DNA from 2 places in the Klebsiella sp. R445 genome. Region 1 is predicted to be linked to the other one. Evidence: riboswitches for the same ligand, from Rfam matches in the RefSeq annotation. Region 1 holds a riboswitch; the other holds the start of a gene.
What was found. Region 1 has a riboswitch for thiamine pyrophosphate ahead of thiM (hydroxyethylthiazole kinase). Riboswitches for the same ligand answer to the same signal wherever they lie in the genome.
Positions count from the first base shown of each region.

Region 1 (7,644 bases):
ATGATTGACGCCCATGCGGGCGGCATCGGCACCGTCGGGGTGCTCGATGGCGCGGTCAGCAATATGGCCTACGTGTTCGGCACCTCTTCCTGCACCATGGCCAGCACCGCCAAAGCCGTTTTCGTGCCCGGCGTCTGGGGACCGTACTACTCCGCGATGGTACCCGGTTTGTGGCTGAGCGAAGGTGGCCAGAGTGCGGCAGGCGCCGCGATCGACCAGCTGCTGCGTTTTCACCCAGCGGCCGCGCAGGCCAGCGAACTGGCTCAGCAGGCTGGGGTGGCGCTACCGGTGTATCTCGCCGATCGGGTTCTGGCTCAGGTGAGCAGTGCCTCCGCGGCGGCCGACCTCGCCGCCGGGCTGCTGGTGGTACCGGAGTTTCTGGGTAACCGCGCGCCACTGGCGGACCCGGAGGCCAGAGCAGTGGTCGCGGGATTAGGCATGGAGCAGGATCTGGATAATCTGCTGGCGCTGTATGTCGCGGGGTTATGCGGGATTGGCTACGGGCTGCGGCAGATCCTTGACGCCCAGCAGGCGTGCGGCATTCACTGTGAAAACATCGTCATCAGCGGCGGTGCCGGGCAGCATCCGCTGGTCCGTCAGTTGCTGGCCGATGCCTGCGGTATCAACATCGTGAGTACCGAGTGCAGCGAACCGGTGCTGTTAGGCTCAGCTATTCTTGGCGCCGTCGCCGGTCGGGTGTCGGCGTCGCTGCCGGAGGCCATGAAGCAGTTTACCCGGGTGGATAAAACCTACCGTTGCACGACGTCGTATCAGGCACTGCATCAACGCCGCTATGAAGCCTATCTGGCGCTGCAGCAGGCAGCCCGCTTGCTGCGCCAGTAGGTCTTGAAGTGAGGCCCCTCTCATGGAGAGGGGCCAGTACTCAGGCAATGGTCACTTTGCCGTCCAGATAGACATCCTGCACCGCATTAATCAGCTTCACGCCGTCGCTCATCGACTTTTTAAACGCTTTACGACCGAGGATCAGCCCCATCCCGCCAGCACGCTTGTTGATGACCGCGGTACGCACGGCATCCGAGAGGTCTGTTTCGCCCCCCGCCGCGCCGCCGGAGTTGATTAACCCGGCACGGCCCATATAGCAGTTCGCCAGCTGATAGCGCACCAGGTCGATCGGGTTTTCCGAGGTCAGTTTGCTGTACACGCGATCGTCGGTATAACCAAAGTTAACCGCTTTATAGCCGCCGTTATTTTCGGCCATTTTCTGCTTCACGATATCGGCGCCAATGGTGGCCGCCAGATGGTTCGCCTGACCGGTTAAATCGGCCGAGACATGATAATCGACGCCGTCTTTTTTGAACGCCGGGTTACGCAGATAGGCCCACAGCACGGTCACCAGGCCCAGCTCATGCGCGCGTTCAAAGGCCGCCGAGATCTCTTCAATCTGGCGACGCGACTCCTCGGAACCGAAATAGATCGTCGCCCCGACCGCCACCGCCCCCATGTTGAATGCCTGCTCCACGCTGGCGTACAGCGTCTGGTCAAAGGTGTTCGGGTAGCTGAGGGTTTCGTTGTGGTTAAGCTTCACCAGGAAGGGAATGCGGTGCGCGTAGCGGCGCGAAACCGAGGCCAGCACGCCATAGGTGGACGCCACGCAGTTGCAACCAGCTTCAATAGCCAGTTCGACGATATTTTTCGGATCAAAGTAGAGCGGGTTGGCGGCAAACGAGGCGCCTGCCGAGTGTTCCACGCCCTGGTCAACCGGCAGGATGGAGAGGTATCCGGTCCCTGCCAGGCGCCCGGTGTTGTAGAGGGTTTGCATATTACGCAGCACCGCCGGCGGACGGTTGTTATCTACCATCACCCGGTCGACATAATCTGACCCCGGCAGATAAAGCTGGTCAGCTGGAATGGTCATACAACGGTGCTGTAAAAGGCTGTCGGCATCTTTACCAAGCAACTGCGTAATATCAGTCATAGCTATGCTCCCGTTAGCGCCGGCCGCAGCCGGCATGTCTTTTCCTGACCCAAGTATTTGGGCAGGTTAAGCCTGGTACCGACTTAGCATATTTTCCAGCCGGGATCGCATTTTTCAGCGGTTTTAACCGGCTGGAATCGGGACTCGCTGGCACAGATAATGGTGTCGACATCCCTCAGCCAGCGGGGAGCGTTATCCGATTTACCACCACGCGTGGAAATGGTGCACCGGCCCGATGCCGTGGCCCACTTCCAGCGAATCGGCCTGCGCCAGCGCCGCAGAGAGCCAGCCTTTAGCTTCCGCCACCGTCTGCCCCCAGTCGGCATAGCGTGGGCGCAGTGCGGCCAGCGCCGCGGAGAGCGTACAGCCGGTACCGTGGGTATTTTTGGTCTGCACCCGCGGCGCGGTGAAGCGCTGTTCGCCGTCGCGGGTAAACAGCCAGTCCGGGCTTTCGGCGTTATCGAGATGGCCGCCTTTCATCAGTACCGCGCCGCAGCCCATCGCCAGCAGCGCCCGCCCCTGCTCCAGCATCTCTTTCTCATTTTGCGCATGGGGGGCATCCAGCAGCGCCGCCGCCTCCGGCAGATTAGGGGTAATCAACGACACGTGCGGCAACAGGCGCTTGCGTAACGTCTCCACCGCAGAGGCGCTGAGCAGCGGATCGCCGCTTTTCGCCAGCATCACCGTATCCAGCACCACGTTGTCGATCTGATAGCGGGCCAGGCGCTCCGCCACCGCCTCCACGATATCCGTTTCCGCCAGCATGCCAATTTTGGTGGTATCGATGCGCACGTCGCTGAACACGGAATCCAACTGGGCGGCAACAAAGTCAGGTTCGATACGATAGACCGACTGCACGCCGCGGGTGTTTTGCGCCACCAGCGCGGTGATCACCGAGCAGCCATAGGCCCCCAGCGCAGAGAACGTTTTCAGATCGGCCTGGATCCCGGCGCCGCCGCTGGGGTCGGTACCGGCGATAGTCAGTGCATTAATCCGTTTCATCCCTGCAGCTCCCCGTATAACGCATCAAGAAATGCCGGGGTAAAACTGCCCGGTCCTCTGCCGTGAGCCGCCAGGCCACCGGCCTGTTTCATCAGGCCGCAGGCGGCGGCAACGTTCTCGAGGCGGTCGCCTGGCATGGCGGTACTGGCGGCCACTACGGCGGAGAGCGCGCAGCCGGTGCCCACCACCCGGGTCATCAGCACATCGCCGCCGCTGACCGTGCGTGTGCGCTGTCCGTCGGTGATGTAATCCACTTCACCGGTCACTGCCACAATGGTATTGATCTGTCGGGCCAGCGCCTGGGCCGCCGGCAGCGCCGCGGCGGCGGTATCGGTGGTGTCCACGCCGCGCCCGCCGCCGCTCATGCCGGCCAGCGCCATAATTTCCGAGGCGTTGCCGCGAATGGCCGCCGGTTGCAGGCTCAGCAGTTCATGGCAGAAGGTGCTGCGCAGGGTTAATGCTCCAACCGCCACCGGATCCAGTGTCCAGGGTTTACCGGCGCTTTGCGCACTGAGCACCGCGCCGCGCATGGCTTCCGCACGGTCGACGGTTAAGGTGCCGACGTTAATCAGCAGTCCATCGGCGATAGCAGCAAACTGCGCCGCTTCTTGCGGGTCAATAACCATTGCCGGCGAGGCGCCGATCGCCAGCAGAACGTTGGCGGTAAAGGTCTGTACCACATCGTTGGTCATGCAGTGCACAAGGGGGGAATGGCGGCGAAACAGATGTTGCAGGTGCGCGATATGCGCGAGATTGAGTGGCTCAGTTTGCATCGTGTGCTCCAGCCAGGCGACGTAGAAGCAACGACCTTGTGGTCTCTGACTTCCCTACGCTGGCATTATCCAGATCAGGTACTACGGGTTTATCTCAGCCTTCACAAAGAAGGGCACCCCGAGTCATTTAAATCAAAATCAATAAGTTGGGATTAACGGCTCGTTAATCCCTGTTGTGGATCATGCCAGCCACCAGCCAAAGACACAACCCCTGCCTTATGCTCAGAACTCGATGCGGCCGCCAAAATTGTAGCGGCGCCCTTCCAGCATCGCGGTCTGTCGGTAGGAGGTGCTGTAAATCGGGTTCACATCAAACAGATTGTAGATACCGCTCATCAGGGTGACGTGCTTATTCAGGTGATACCGAGCGCCGAGATCCACCAGCGCGTAGGCCTCGGTGGAGGTGGACTTGCCGATATCCGGCGAGTTGCTGCGCCAGCTTGCCCGGGTCCACAGCTCAAGATCGTTGGTCGTATTCCAGGTCAGCGACACGTTGGCCATGCTGCTCGGGAAATCGCTCAGCGCGTACCCTTTATACTCACCGCTCTTCTGTTCGCTGTGGGTGTAGGTATAGTTCGCGTTGGCTTTCAGCGCGGCGGTGGCCTGCCAGTCGCCGTTCAGCTCCAGACCGTAGATCTCCGCATCACCGACGTTAATGTATTGCGACACGGTGTCCGCGGTGTAGCCATTGTACTGACACTTCTGGGTCGCAGATGCCGTACAGATGGTGTGATCGCTGATTTTGTCTTTGAATTTGGTGTGGAAAATCGTGGCATCCAGCGCCAGCGCGTCCTGCTGCCAGTACACCCCCAGCTCGGTGTTGATGCTCTGCTCCGGCTTCAGGTCATCATTACCAATGCCGATTTCGGAGTAAGGATACGCGCCGTAGACGCTGGTAAAACCGGCGTTGTTCTCGCGCAGATCCGGCTTCTTATACCCGGCGGACACGCCGCCTTTCAGCGCCCAGGTTTCATTCAGGGTCCAGTTACCGTACAGCTTAGGAGTGACGTGGTAGCCAAAATAGCTGTCATGATCCAGACGCGCCGAGGTGGTCAGGGTGAAATCCGGCACCATCATCCAGGCATCTTCTGCAAAGACCGCCCAGCCGTGACGGGTGATCTTGCTGACCGGCGTCACGCCGGGCGCCTCCTTGTCTTCTATACCAAAGGTGTCATTCAGCTCGTTGCGGGTAAAGTTAATACCTAACGTCAGCTTGTGATCGCCCAGGGTAAAGGTGTTCGCGCTGTTGGCTTCGAAGTTATTCTGTTTAATAAATTGTGAATCCATGCCCGGCACACGATATTCCGTGCGCGCTTTCTCGTAGCTGATGAAGTTTTTGACCTCCAGCAGGTCATCGCCGTACCAGGCGTGCTGCGAAAGCGAGGCCGCATCGCGGTCAAAACCCCAGTACCACTGCTTATCGTTATGGGTTTTCTCCTGATTGCCTTTGGTGGCGTTCAGATCCCACAGTTGGGTATCGGTGGGCGACATGGAAATCGTCGCATCCAGATTCCCCGCCTCGTGCTTCACAAAACGCTGCTTAGCCGGGCTATCATCATCGCGACGGTCAAGATAATCCGCCGCCACGCTTACCCCGAGTTTGCCCGGCACCACCGGTCCCATCAAGAAAACGTTGCTCTGGTTGGTGTTGCCGTATTCGCTTTTCTCCTGCAGGAAGTAATTATCCTCCAGTACCCCCGTCCATTTATCGATGTTGTACGCTTTTTTGGTAATGACGTTGACCACGCCGCCGATAGAGTCAGATCCATACAGCGAGGACATCGGTCCACGAATGACTTCAACCCGTTCGATGGCGGCCAGCGGCGGCATAAAGGCCGCCTCAGTACCGATATGGTGTCCGTAAGGCCGGGATTCGCGGGTCGACTGCTTAATACCGTTCACCATAAACGAGGTATAGGTAGAGTCCATCCCGCGCATCTGCACATCACCGGTTGCCAGGCTACCGTGGCCGTTGCCGACCAGCACCCCTGGCATTTCGCGGATGGCTTCCGTCACGTTCTGGTTTGAACGGGTATTCAGCGCTTTCTCATCAAGCACCGAGATAGTGGCTGGCGCTTCGCGTCGCTCCTGAGTAAAGCCGGTGGCGGTCACCACCATTTGTTCTTCGTTGACCGGGGTGCTGTCTGCTGCATAAACCACTGCCGGCAGGTTGGCAATGGCGAGCGCAATCGCCACGGCCATGCGTGTCTTAGTCGTCACAAAAAAAGCCCTTAAAATGTAGTGAGATCAATCTTGAGAACGTAGTCAGCCTGGTCGGATTTTTCGTCTTGTTTGACGCTGGCATAGAGCGTTCTGGCATCGGCAGAAAGCACCAGGCTGTTCGGCATGGCCGCCGTTTTGATGGTGTGTTTGACGCGGTTGGTTTTGGCATCAATCACGCTAATCGAGCGTTCGTTACGATGGGTCACATAGATTTCATCGCGCGCGGCGTTATACAGCACGGCAATGGAGTTCGGCGTGGCAATGCGATGCAGCAGCTTGCCGGAGCGCAGGTCCACCACCAGCAGGTCGCGGGTATTGGTATCGGCGATATAGCCCACGCCTGCGGCGCTATTCAGCGCGATATTGAGGAAGTAGTGATTGGTCTCGGCCGGATCGACCTTCACGCGGGAGAGCAGCGTCGAGGTTTTGCCATCAAGGGTAACCAGCTCGCCGTGGCCGGTGACCACATAAACCTTCTCACCCGTGGCATCCACCGCAAATCCCACCGGTTCGATTTTCCCGATAGTCTCCAGCAACTGCTGTTTACGGGTATCAACGACCCAGAGTAACCCTTTGTCTTTACGCCCGATCCCGGAGACATACAGGCGCTGGTTATGCTTATCGAGCACTACTTCGCGAACGTGGGCCTTTTTCTCAGGATCAGAATCGTCGCTCAACTGAATGGTTTTGATCACCTTGCCCGTGAGCGTGTCCAGCAGCATCACCGAGCCGTCCAGCGCATTGCCCAGATAGAGAATATGATTTTCTTCATCCAGCGAGAGCGCGAAGGTGCGGCGCTCGGTGGCGATTTTATCCTTAATCTGCAAAGAATCGGCCGCCAGTCGGAACACCACACCAGCGGTTTTATCTTTCTCAAAAGAGGGTGCCGAGGCGGCATAAATCGTCTGCTGCTGCTTGTCGTAGGCTAGCTCATAAACCCCGTGTCCCAGGGGCTGCGAGCGAAAGACCTTCTCACTGAACTCCTTTGCAGATGCGCAGAGAGTATGAAGAGAAACGGCAATAGCCAGCGTGCAGAGCGCGGCTTTCTTTACAGATGCTGTAGACATGTAATATTTCTTTACAGTAGTTTACGGAATGCAAACGATAATGAAAATGAATATTATTTGCAATCGCATATTCCTTCGTATTTCCTACCATTTTTTGTGTTGTAATCGAAGCGGCAGCTGTTTTAACGCGCTCGAACCCGCGAGGGTGGCGCTTCTCAAATGACGTCGTTTCGCGGTGACGGGGCAAGTACAGCGCACCCACGGTGCGCTGCCCTCCTCACCTAGTGTTTAAACCAGCTCACGGTAATCCAGCCCGCAACCGGCGTTGGCGATGATCCCCTCTTCAACCTCGGGGGTTAAATGCTGATGCGGGGAATAGTGATACGGGGGAGCGAAATGCTCGGTGTTAAATCCGCAGGGATTTAATGCCGGTGGAGGCACTTCCGGGGGGCCTGGTTGATCCGGCGGTTCGCTATTAAATGTCGAACCTTTATCGCTCAGATACTCGCCGCCAAATGCTTTATACATTTTGCAGGAGTCGCTGACGCCTTGCACCCGGAAAATATTAAATTCTGAGCGGGTTCTTGAATCTTTGCCCACGCCAAAGCTGTATTGATATTTATAGATGGGATCGCTAATACTATTATCAAATACGTTATTAAAAAGATGAATATTGCCAAAACGTACCCGCGGAGTACGCTGC
Region 1 covers NZ_CP180446.1:4,910,324-4,917,967, reverse strand. The annotation lists gene ACMYSN_RS23170 (FGGY-family carbohydrate kinase) at 1-843, shown strand, start outside; gene fbaB (class I fructose-bisphosphate aldolase) at 884-1,936, opposite strand; gene thiD (hydroxymethylpyrimidine/phosphomethylpyrimidine kinase) at 2,138-2,938, opposite strand; gene thiM (hydroxyethylthiazole kinase) at 2,935-3,711, opposite strand; TPP riboswitch at 3,746-3,842, opposite strand; gene ACMYSN_RS23150 (TonB-dependent receptor domain-containing protein) at 3,934-5,913, opposite strand; gene yncE (YncE family protein) at 5,943-7,001, opposite strand; gene ACMYSN_RS23140 (pectate lyase family protein) at 7,230-7,644, opposite strand, start outside.

Region 2 (7,644 bases), 2.0 Mb from region 1:
CGCAGTGTACCTGAATCAGCCGTGATTTGCTTGCCAACGCACAAACGCCGGACGCCGTGAAGCAACCGCATCCGCCCAGCGCGTTGGCTCTGGCAGACGGTAGCCCTGCATACAACGCTGAACCCATGTCAACGCGCTATCGAGGGAGACGCGATGGCCGGTGCTGATAAAGAGTGGATTACAGCGCACTTTACTGCGCCAGACCCACGCCAGTTGTTCACTTTTGTCCATCAACGGCGCCAGCGCCCCCACCTCGTCGTCGGGCAACGTAAACTGCCCACACAAACGCTTTTTCGCCACGCCAATGGTCGGCACATCCACCAGCAGGCCAAAATGACTGGCGACGCCCAGCCGCCGTGGATGGGAAATGCCGTGACCGTCGACAAATAACAGACCCGGCTTTTGTGACAACTGTTGCCACGCCGCCAGCAGCGCGGGGGTTTCACGAAAGGAGAGAAAACCGGGGATGTACGGCATGGTGGTCGCCACCCGCGCCACCTGATATTCCACCAGTTCCAGCGATGGGTAGGCGAGCAGCACCATGGCCGCCCGCGTCACTGCGCCGTCTTGCTCAAAACCGACGTCCGCGCCACCGATCAGCCCGCAAGCATCCGGATCCCAGCGATCCTCACGGATAACCGAGCCGGCCAGCGTCTGCTGGCTGGCACGAAGAGACGTCAGATCCATCGCCATACCTTAGCGGTGATATTGCGCCGAGAGTCGGTGCACTGCCTCGACAAACACGCCGGCATGCTCAGGATCCACATCCTGATGAATACCGTGCCCAAGGTTGAAGACGTGACCTTCGCCCTGACCAAAGCCAGCAAGAATCGACCCGACTTCTTCTTCAATACGGCCCGCAGGCGCGTAGAGCATAGAAGGGTCCATATTGCCCTGCAGAGCCACTTTATGGCCGACCCGACGCCGGGCATCGGCAATATCGGTCGTCCAGTCGAGGCCCAGCGCATCGCAGCCGGTCTCCGCCATCGCTTCCAGCCACTGCCCGCCACCTTTAGTGAACAGCGTGACCGGTACGCGGCGGCCTTCATGTTCACGCAGCAGACCATCCACGATTTTGTGCATGTAGTAGAGCGAGAACTGCTGATAATCACGACCGGTCAGCACCCCGCCCCAGGTATCGAAAATCATCACCGACTGCGCGCCGGCTTTAATCTGGGCATTCAGATACAGCGTGACGCTTTTTGCCAGCTTATCGAGCAAGGCATGCAGCGCCTGCGGATCGGCATACATCATTTTTTTGATCACGGTGAAGGCTTTGCTGCTTCCGCCTTCCACCATATAGGTCGCCAGCGTCCACGGGCTACCGGAGAAGCCAATCAGCGGAACATCGCCGTTGAGCGCGCGACGAATGGTACGCACGGCATTCATCACGTAGCCGAGTTCATCTTCCGGATCGGGTACCGGCAGTTTATCGACATCGGCTTTGCAGGTGATGGTCGAGGTGAAACGTGGACCTTCGCCGGTTTCGAAGTACAGCCCAAGCCCCATCGCATCCGGGATGGTCAGGATGTCCGAGAAGAGGATCGCCGCATCCAGCGCGTAGCGACGCAGTGGCTGCAGCGTGACTTCACAGGCAAGTTCGGCGTTTTTACATAGCGACATAAAGTCGCCCGCTTGCGTGCGAGTGGCCTTGTACTCCGGCAAATAGCGGCCAGCCTGGCGCATCATCCACACAGGGGTCACGTCCACAGGCTGGCGTAGCAGCGCTCGCAGGTAACGATCGTTTTTTAGTTCGGTCATGTTATTCATCCTGATCCCATTTTACGCCAGTGTAACACGTCACTCCGCCTCTGCCCGACACAGTGCCACGGTATCTTCTATCAGCCGGCGCGCCACGGTACCCGGCGGCGGCAACAGCGGTAAATCGTCGTAACGATACCAGCCTGCCTGCAGCAGCTCTTTTTTATCGATCACAATGTCGCCGCTATCATACTCCGCCATAAACGCGGTCATCAGCGACTGGGGGAACGGCCACGGCTGGGAGGTCACATAGCGCAGGTTTTTCACCTTCAGGCCGCACTCTTCCATCACTTCGCGGGCCACTGCCTGTTCCAGGGTCTCCCCCACTTCGACAAACCCGGCCAGCACCGTGTGTACGCCGTTACGATGGCGGGTATGCTGCGCCAGCAGGATCGTATCGTCCCGACGGATCGCCACGATCATGCACGGGGCAATTTGCGGGTAGTAGCGCTCGCGGCAGTGGCCGCACAGCATCGCCCACTCGGTTTTGCTCGGGTGCATCGGGTGGCCGCAGTAGCCGCAGAATTTATGCGAGCGATAAAACTCGCTTAGCTGGATGCCGCGCCCCGCCAGCTGAAACAGCCCCGGGTCGCTATCCAGCACCTGGCGTAACGATCCCATATCCTGCCGACGATCCTGGCGCACCATCCACACCGCATCACCTTGCCATTCTCCGATATGCAGCGCGTGCTGACCGACAAGATTGAAATTTACCGCTTCGCCATGTGGTAATTCCCCGCCGGGTAACCATAATTTTTGTTCGTGACTGACGATCCACCAGCCGCGATCTAATTTTTCAATAATACGATCCATATCTATTGCACTACCTTCGTTTTACTGGCACTTTTAACATTATATTTACATTTTGGTGAGCAACGTTATTTTCTTAAACTTGCGGAGTCAACCATGTTAAACCAGCTGGAAAACCTAACGGAACGTGTTGGAGGCAGTAATAAACTGGTCGATCGCTGGCTACATGTACGTAAGCATTTGCTCGTGGCTTACTACAAGCTGGTTGGCCTGAAGCCCGGCAAAGAATCCTTTATGCGACTGAACGAAAAGGCGCTGGATAATTTTTGCCAAAGCCTGGTGGATTATCTCTCCTCCGGCCATTTTAATATTTATGAACGTATTCTTGGCGAAATGGAAGGCAATACGCCACTTTTGGCTGCCACCAAACTCTATCCGCAGCTGGAAGCCAACACTCAGCTGATTATGGATTGCTACGACTCCTGCCTCGAAAACGCCATCGACCACGATAACTATCTCGAATTTCAGCAGGCGCTGTCCGATATCGGCGAAGCGCTGGAAGCGCGATTCGCGCTGGAAGACAAGCTGATCGTACTGGCGATATCGCATAACCTGAAAGACAACATCAGCGACAATATCGCGCCGACGGCTTGAGTTGTGCGCTGTTAACGAGTAGTTTACATACGTTCCCCCTCGCTGGAGGGGGATGTATCTTGTCGGAGTGCCCATTTTCCACAACAGCATTCGTGATGCCTCAAGGCAGCACGAAGGATGAAGCGGAAAAGGCTGAGACCGTTAATTCGGGATCCGCGGAACCTGATCAGGCTAATACCTGCGAAGGGAACAAGAGTAAACTGTCCTATGCGACCGTCCCTCCAGGACCGATCGCCTCTGTTACTCCATCCGTCGTCTGACAAGCCATGTCCTTTTTCATCTGGAATGCGCTATGTCTGCAACAAAGTCTGAACCAAAACTCACCCGTCGGGAACAGCGCGAACGCGCCCAGCATTTTATCCATACCCTGGAAGGGACCGCCTTTCCCCGCTCCCAACGCATCTACATTCAGGGCCAGCAGGCGGAGATCCGCGTGCCGATGCGGGAAATCCAGCTCAGTCCCACCTTGATTGGCGGTGATAAAGCCCAGCCGCAGTACGAACAAAACGAAGCGATCCCGGTGTACGACACCTCCGGCCCTTATGGCGACCCCGACGTGGCGATCGATGTGCGCCAGGGACTGTCAACGCTGCGCCAGCCATGGATTGATGCACGCGATGACAGCGAACCGCTGCAGGAACGCAGCTCGCAGTATACCAAAGCGCGCCTCGCCGATGACGATCTTGATACGCTGCGCTTTCGTGGCCAGCTGACGCCACGGCGCGCGAAGCCTGGCAAATGCGTCACCCAGCTCCACTATGCCCGTCAGGGGATCGTGACGCCTGAAATGGCGTTCATCGCCATCCGCGAAAACATGGGCCGGGAGCGTATTCGCGGGGAGGTATTGCGCCACCAGCATCCGGGGGAAAGTTTCGGCGCCCGGCTACCGGACAATATCACCGCAGAATTCGTCCGCGATGAGGTCGCTGCCGGGCGGGCCATCATTCCTGCCAACATCAACCACCCGGAATCTGAGCCGATGATTATCGGCCGCAACTTTCTGGTGAAGGTCAACGCCAACATCGGCAACTCGGCGGTCACCTCCTCCATCGAAGAAGAGGTAGAAAAGCTGGTATGGTCGACGCGCTGGGGCGCCGATACGGTGATGGATTTGTCCACCGGACGGTATATCCACGAAACCCGCGAATGGATCCTGCGTAACAGCCCGGTCCCCATCGGCACCGTGCCGATTTACCAGGCGCTGGAGAAGGTTAACGGGATCGCCGAGAACCTCACCTGGGAAGCTTTTCGCGACACCTTGCTGGAGCAGGCAGAACAGGGCGTCGACTATTTCACCATCCATGCCGGCGTCCTGCTGCGCTACGTGCCGATGACAGCCAGACGCCTGACCGGTATTGTCTCCCGTGGCGGCTCTATCATGGCCAAGTGGTGCCTCTCGCATCATCAGGAAAACTTCCTCTACGAGCGTTTCCGCGAAATCTGTGAGATTTGCGCCGCCTATGATGTCTCCCTCTCCCTCGGCGACGGCCTGCGCCCCGGCTCGATTCAGGACGCCAACGATGAAGCGCAGTTTGCCGAGCTGCACACACTGGGCGAGCTGACCAAAATCGCCTGGGAGTACGATGTGCAGGTGATGATTGAAGGCCCGGGCCATGTGCCGATGCAGATGATCCGCCGCAATATGGCCGAGGAACTCGAGCACTGCCACGAAGCGCCGTTCTACACGTTGGGGCCGCTGACCACCGATATCGCCCCGGGCTATGACCATTTCACCTCCGGCATCGGCGCGGCAATGATCGGCTGGTTTGGCTGCGCGATGCTCTGCTACGTCACGCCGAAAGAACACCTCGGCCTGCCGAATAAAGAAGATGTGAAACAGGGGCTGATCACCTACAAAATTGCGGCCCATGCGGCGGATCTGGCGAAAGGCCATCCCGGCGCACAGATCCGTGATAACGCCATGTCCAAAGCCCGTTTTGAATTCCGCTGGGAAGACCAGTTCAACCTCGCCCTCGATCCATTCACCGCCCGTGCTTATCACGACGAAACGCTACCGCAGGAATCCGGCAAAGTCGCCCATTTCTGCTCCATGTGCGGGCCCAAATTCTGTTCAATGAAAATCACCCAGGAAGTACGGGACTATGCCGCCCGCCAGAATATCGAAAGCGGAATGGCTGATAAGTCGCAGGACTTCCGCGCTCGCGGCGGTGAGATCTATTTACGTAAGGAGCAAGCCTGATGTATCAACCCGATTTTCCGTCCGTCCCGTTCCGTTTAGGCCTCTACCCGGTCGTCGATAGCGTGGTCTGGATCGAACGCCTGCTGCACGCAGGTGTACGTACCATTCAGCTGCGCATCAAAGATAAGCGCGATAGCGAGGTAGAAGCCGATGTCATCGCCGCGATCGCGCTCGGGCGTCAATACCACGCCCGGCTGTTTATCAACGACTACTGGCAGTTGGCGGTTAAACATCAGGCCTATGGCGTGCATTTAGGGCAGGAGGACCTGGAGACGACTGACCTGAACGCCATTCGTCATGCCGGCCTGCGCCTCGGCGTGTCGACCCATGACGATATGGAAATCGACGTTGCGCTGGCGGCACGTCCTTCCTATATCGCCCTGGGTCACGTCTTCCCCACGCAAACCAAGCAGATGCCTTCCGCTCCGCAGGGTCTGGAACAGCTCGCCCGCCATATCCAGCGGCTGGCCGATTACCCGACGGTCGCGATCGGCGGTATTAGCCTGGCGCGCGCGCCACAGGTACTGGAAACCGGCGTCGGCAGCATCGCGGTGGTCAGCGCCATTACCCAGGCGGCGGACTGGCAACAGGCCACCGCGCAGCTGCTGGACATGGCGGGAGCAGGCGATGAATGACAGCGATTTTATGCGCTACAGCCGCCAGCTGATGCTGGAAGATATCGCCATCGAAGGTCAACAGAAGCTGCTGGCCAGCCGGGTGCTGATTGTGGGACTCGGTGGGCTGGGTTCGCCTGCTGCCCTGTATCTGGCCGGAGCGGGCATTGGTACGTTGGTTATCGCCGACGATGATGAGGTGCACGTCAGCAATCTGCAGCGGCAAATTCTGTTCACCAGCGATGACATTGCCCAACCGAAAACCACCGCCGCCCGGCAGCGCCTGGCCCGGCTCAATCCACAGGTTGAGATCGTCACGTTACAGCAACACCTGGCCGGCGAAGCTTTGCGCCAGGAGGTCGCCAAAGCGGATGTGGTACTGGACTGCACCGATAACATGGCGACCCGCCAGGCCATCAATGCCGCCTGTGTCGCACAGGCGACTCCGCTGATCACTGCCAGCGCCGTTGGCCTGGGCGGCCAGTTGATGGTACTGACGCCGCCGTGGGATCAGGGCTGCTACCGCTGCCTGTGGCCGGACAGCACCGAACCCGAACGTAACTGCCGTACGGCGGGGATTATCGGGCCGGTAGTCGGCATGATGGGCACCCTTCAGGCGCTGGAGGCCATCACCTTGCTTTCCGGTATGGCAACGCCGCGCAACACCCTGCGCTTATTCGATGCCCGCACCAGCCACTGGCGCAATCTGACGCTCCAGCGCGCGCAGAGTTGCCCGGTCTGTGGAGGGCAGCATGCAGATCTGGTTTAACGATCGGCCGGTGCAGTGCATCGAAGCCACCACCGTCGCCGCCCTGCTCATTCAGTTAGAACAGCTGCAGGCGGGTATCGCGCTGGCGCTCAATCAACAGGTCCTACCGCGCGAGCGGTGGGAACATCATCTTCTGCAGGAAGGCGATCGGGTCCTGCTTTTTCAGGTCATCGCCGGAGGCTGACATGTTACGTATCGCGGACAAAACGTTTGAATCTCATCTTTTTACCGGTACCGGGAAATTCTCTGCGCCGGAAGTCATGGTCGAAGCGATTCGCACCTCGGGCAGCCAGCTGGTCACGCTGGCGCTAAAGCGCGTCGATCTGCGCCAGCATAATGACGCTATTCTCGCCCCATTACTGGCCTCCGGCGTCAGCCTGTTGCCGAATACCTCCGGGGCAAAAACGGCGGAGGAAGCCATCTTCGCGGCCCGACTGGCGCGGGAAGCGCTGGGCACTCACTGGCTGAAGCTCGAAATCCATCCGGATGCACGCTGGCTGTTGCCGGACCCGATTGAAACCCTGAAGGCGGCAGAAGTGCTGGTACGGGAAGGTTTCGTGGTGCTGCCTTATTGCGGCGCCGACCCGGTCCTGTGTAAACGGCTGGAGGAGGCCGGCTGTGCTGCGGTAATGCCGCTGGGTGCGCCGATTGGCTCGAATCAGGGGCTGGAGACCAAGGCGATGCTGGAAATCATTATCGAGCAGGCCACGGTACCGGTGGTGGTGGATGCCGGGATTGGCGTTCCCAGCCATGCCGCGCAGGCCCTGGAAATGGGCGCGGACGCGGTGCTGGTCAATACCGCTATTGCCGTGGCCGACGACCCGGTGACCATGGCGCGGGCTTTCCGCCTGGCGGTCGAAGCTGGCGTGCTGGCTCGACAGGCGGGTCCAGGTTCG
Region 2 covers NZ_CP180446.1:2,903,774-2,911,417, forward strand. The annotation lists gene nfi (endonuclease V) at 16-687, opposite strand; gene hemE (uroporphyrinogen decarboxylase) at 697-1,761, opposite strand; gene nudC (NAD(+) diphosphatase) at 1,801-2,574, opposite strand; gene rsd (sigma D regulator) at 2,668-3,165, shown strand; TPP riboswitch at 3,219-3,371, shown strand; gene thiC (phosphomethylpyrimidine synthase ThiC) at 3,458-5,365, shown strand; gene thiE (thiamine phosphate synthase) at 5,365-6,000, shown strand; gene ACMYSN_RS13600 (HesA/MoeB/ThiF family protein) at 5,993-6,748, shown strand; gene thiS (sulfur carrier protein ThiS) at 6,732-6,932, shown strand; gene thiG (thiazole synthase) at 6,934-7,644, shown strand, end outside.
Region 2: another riboswitch for thiamine pyrophosphate. It lies ahead of thiC (phosphomethylpyrimidine synthase ThiC); the one in region 1 lies ahead of thiM (hydroxyethylthiazole kinase).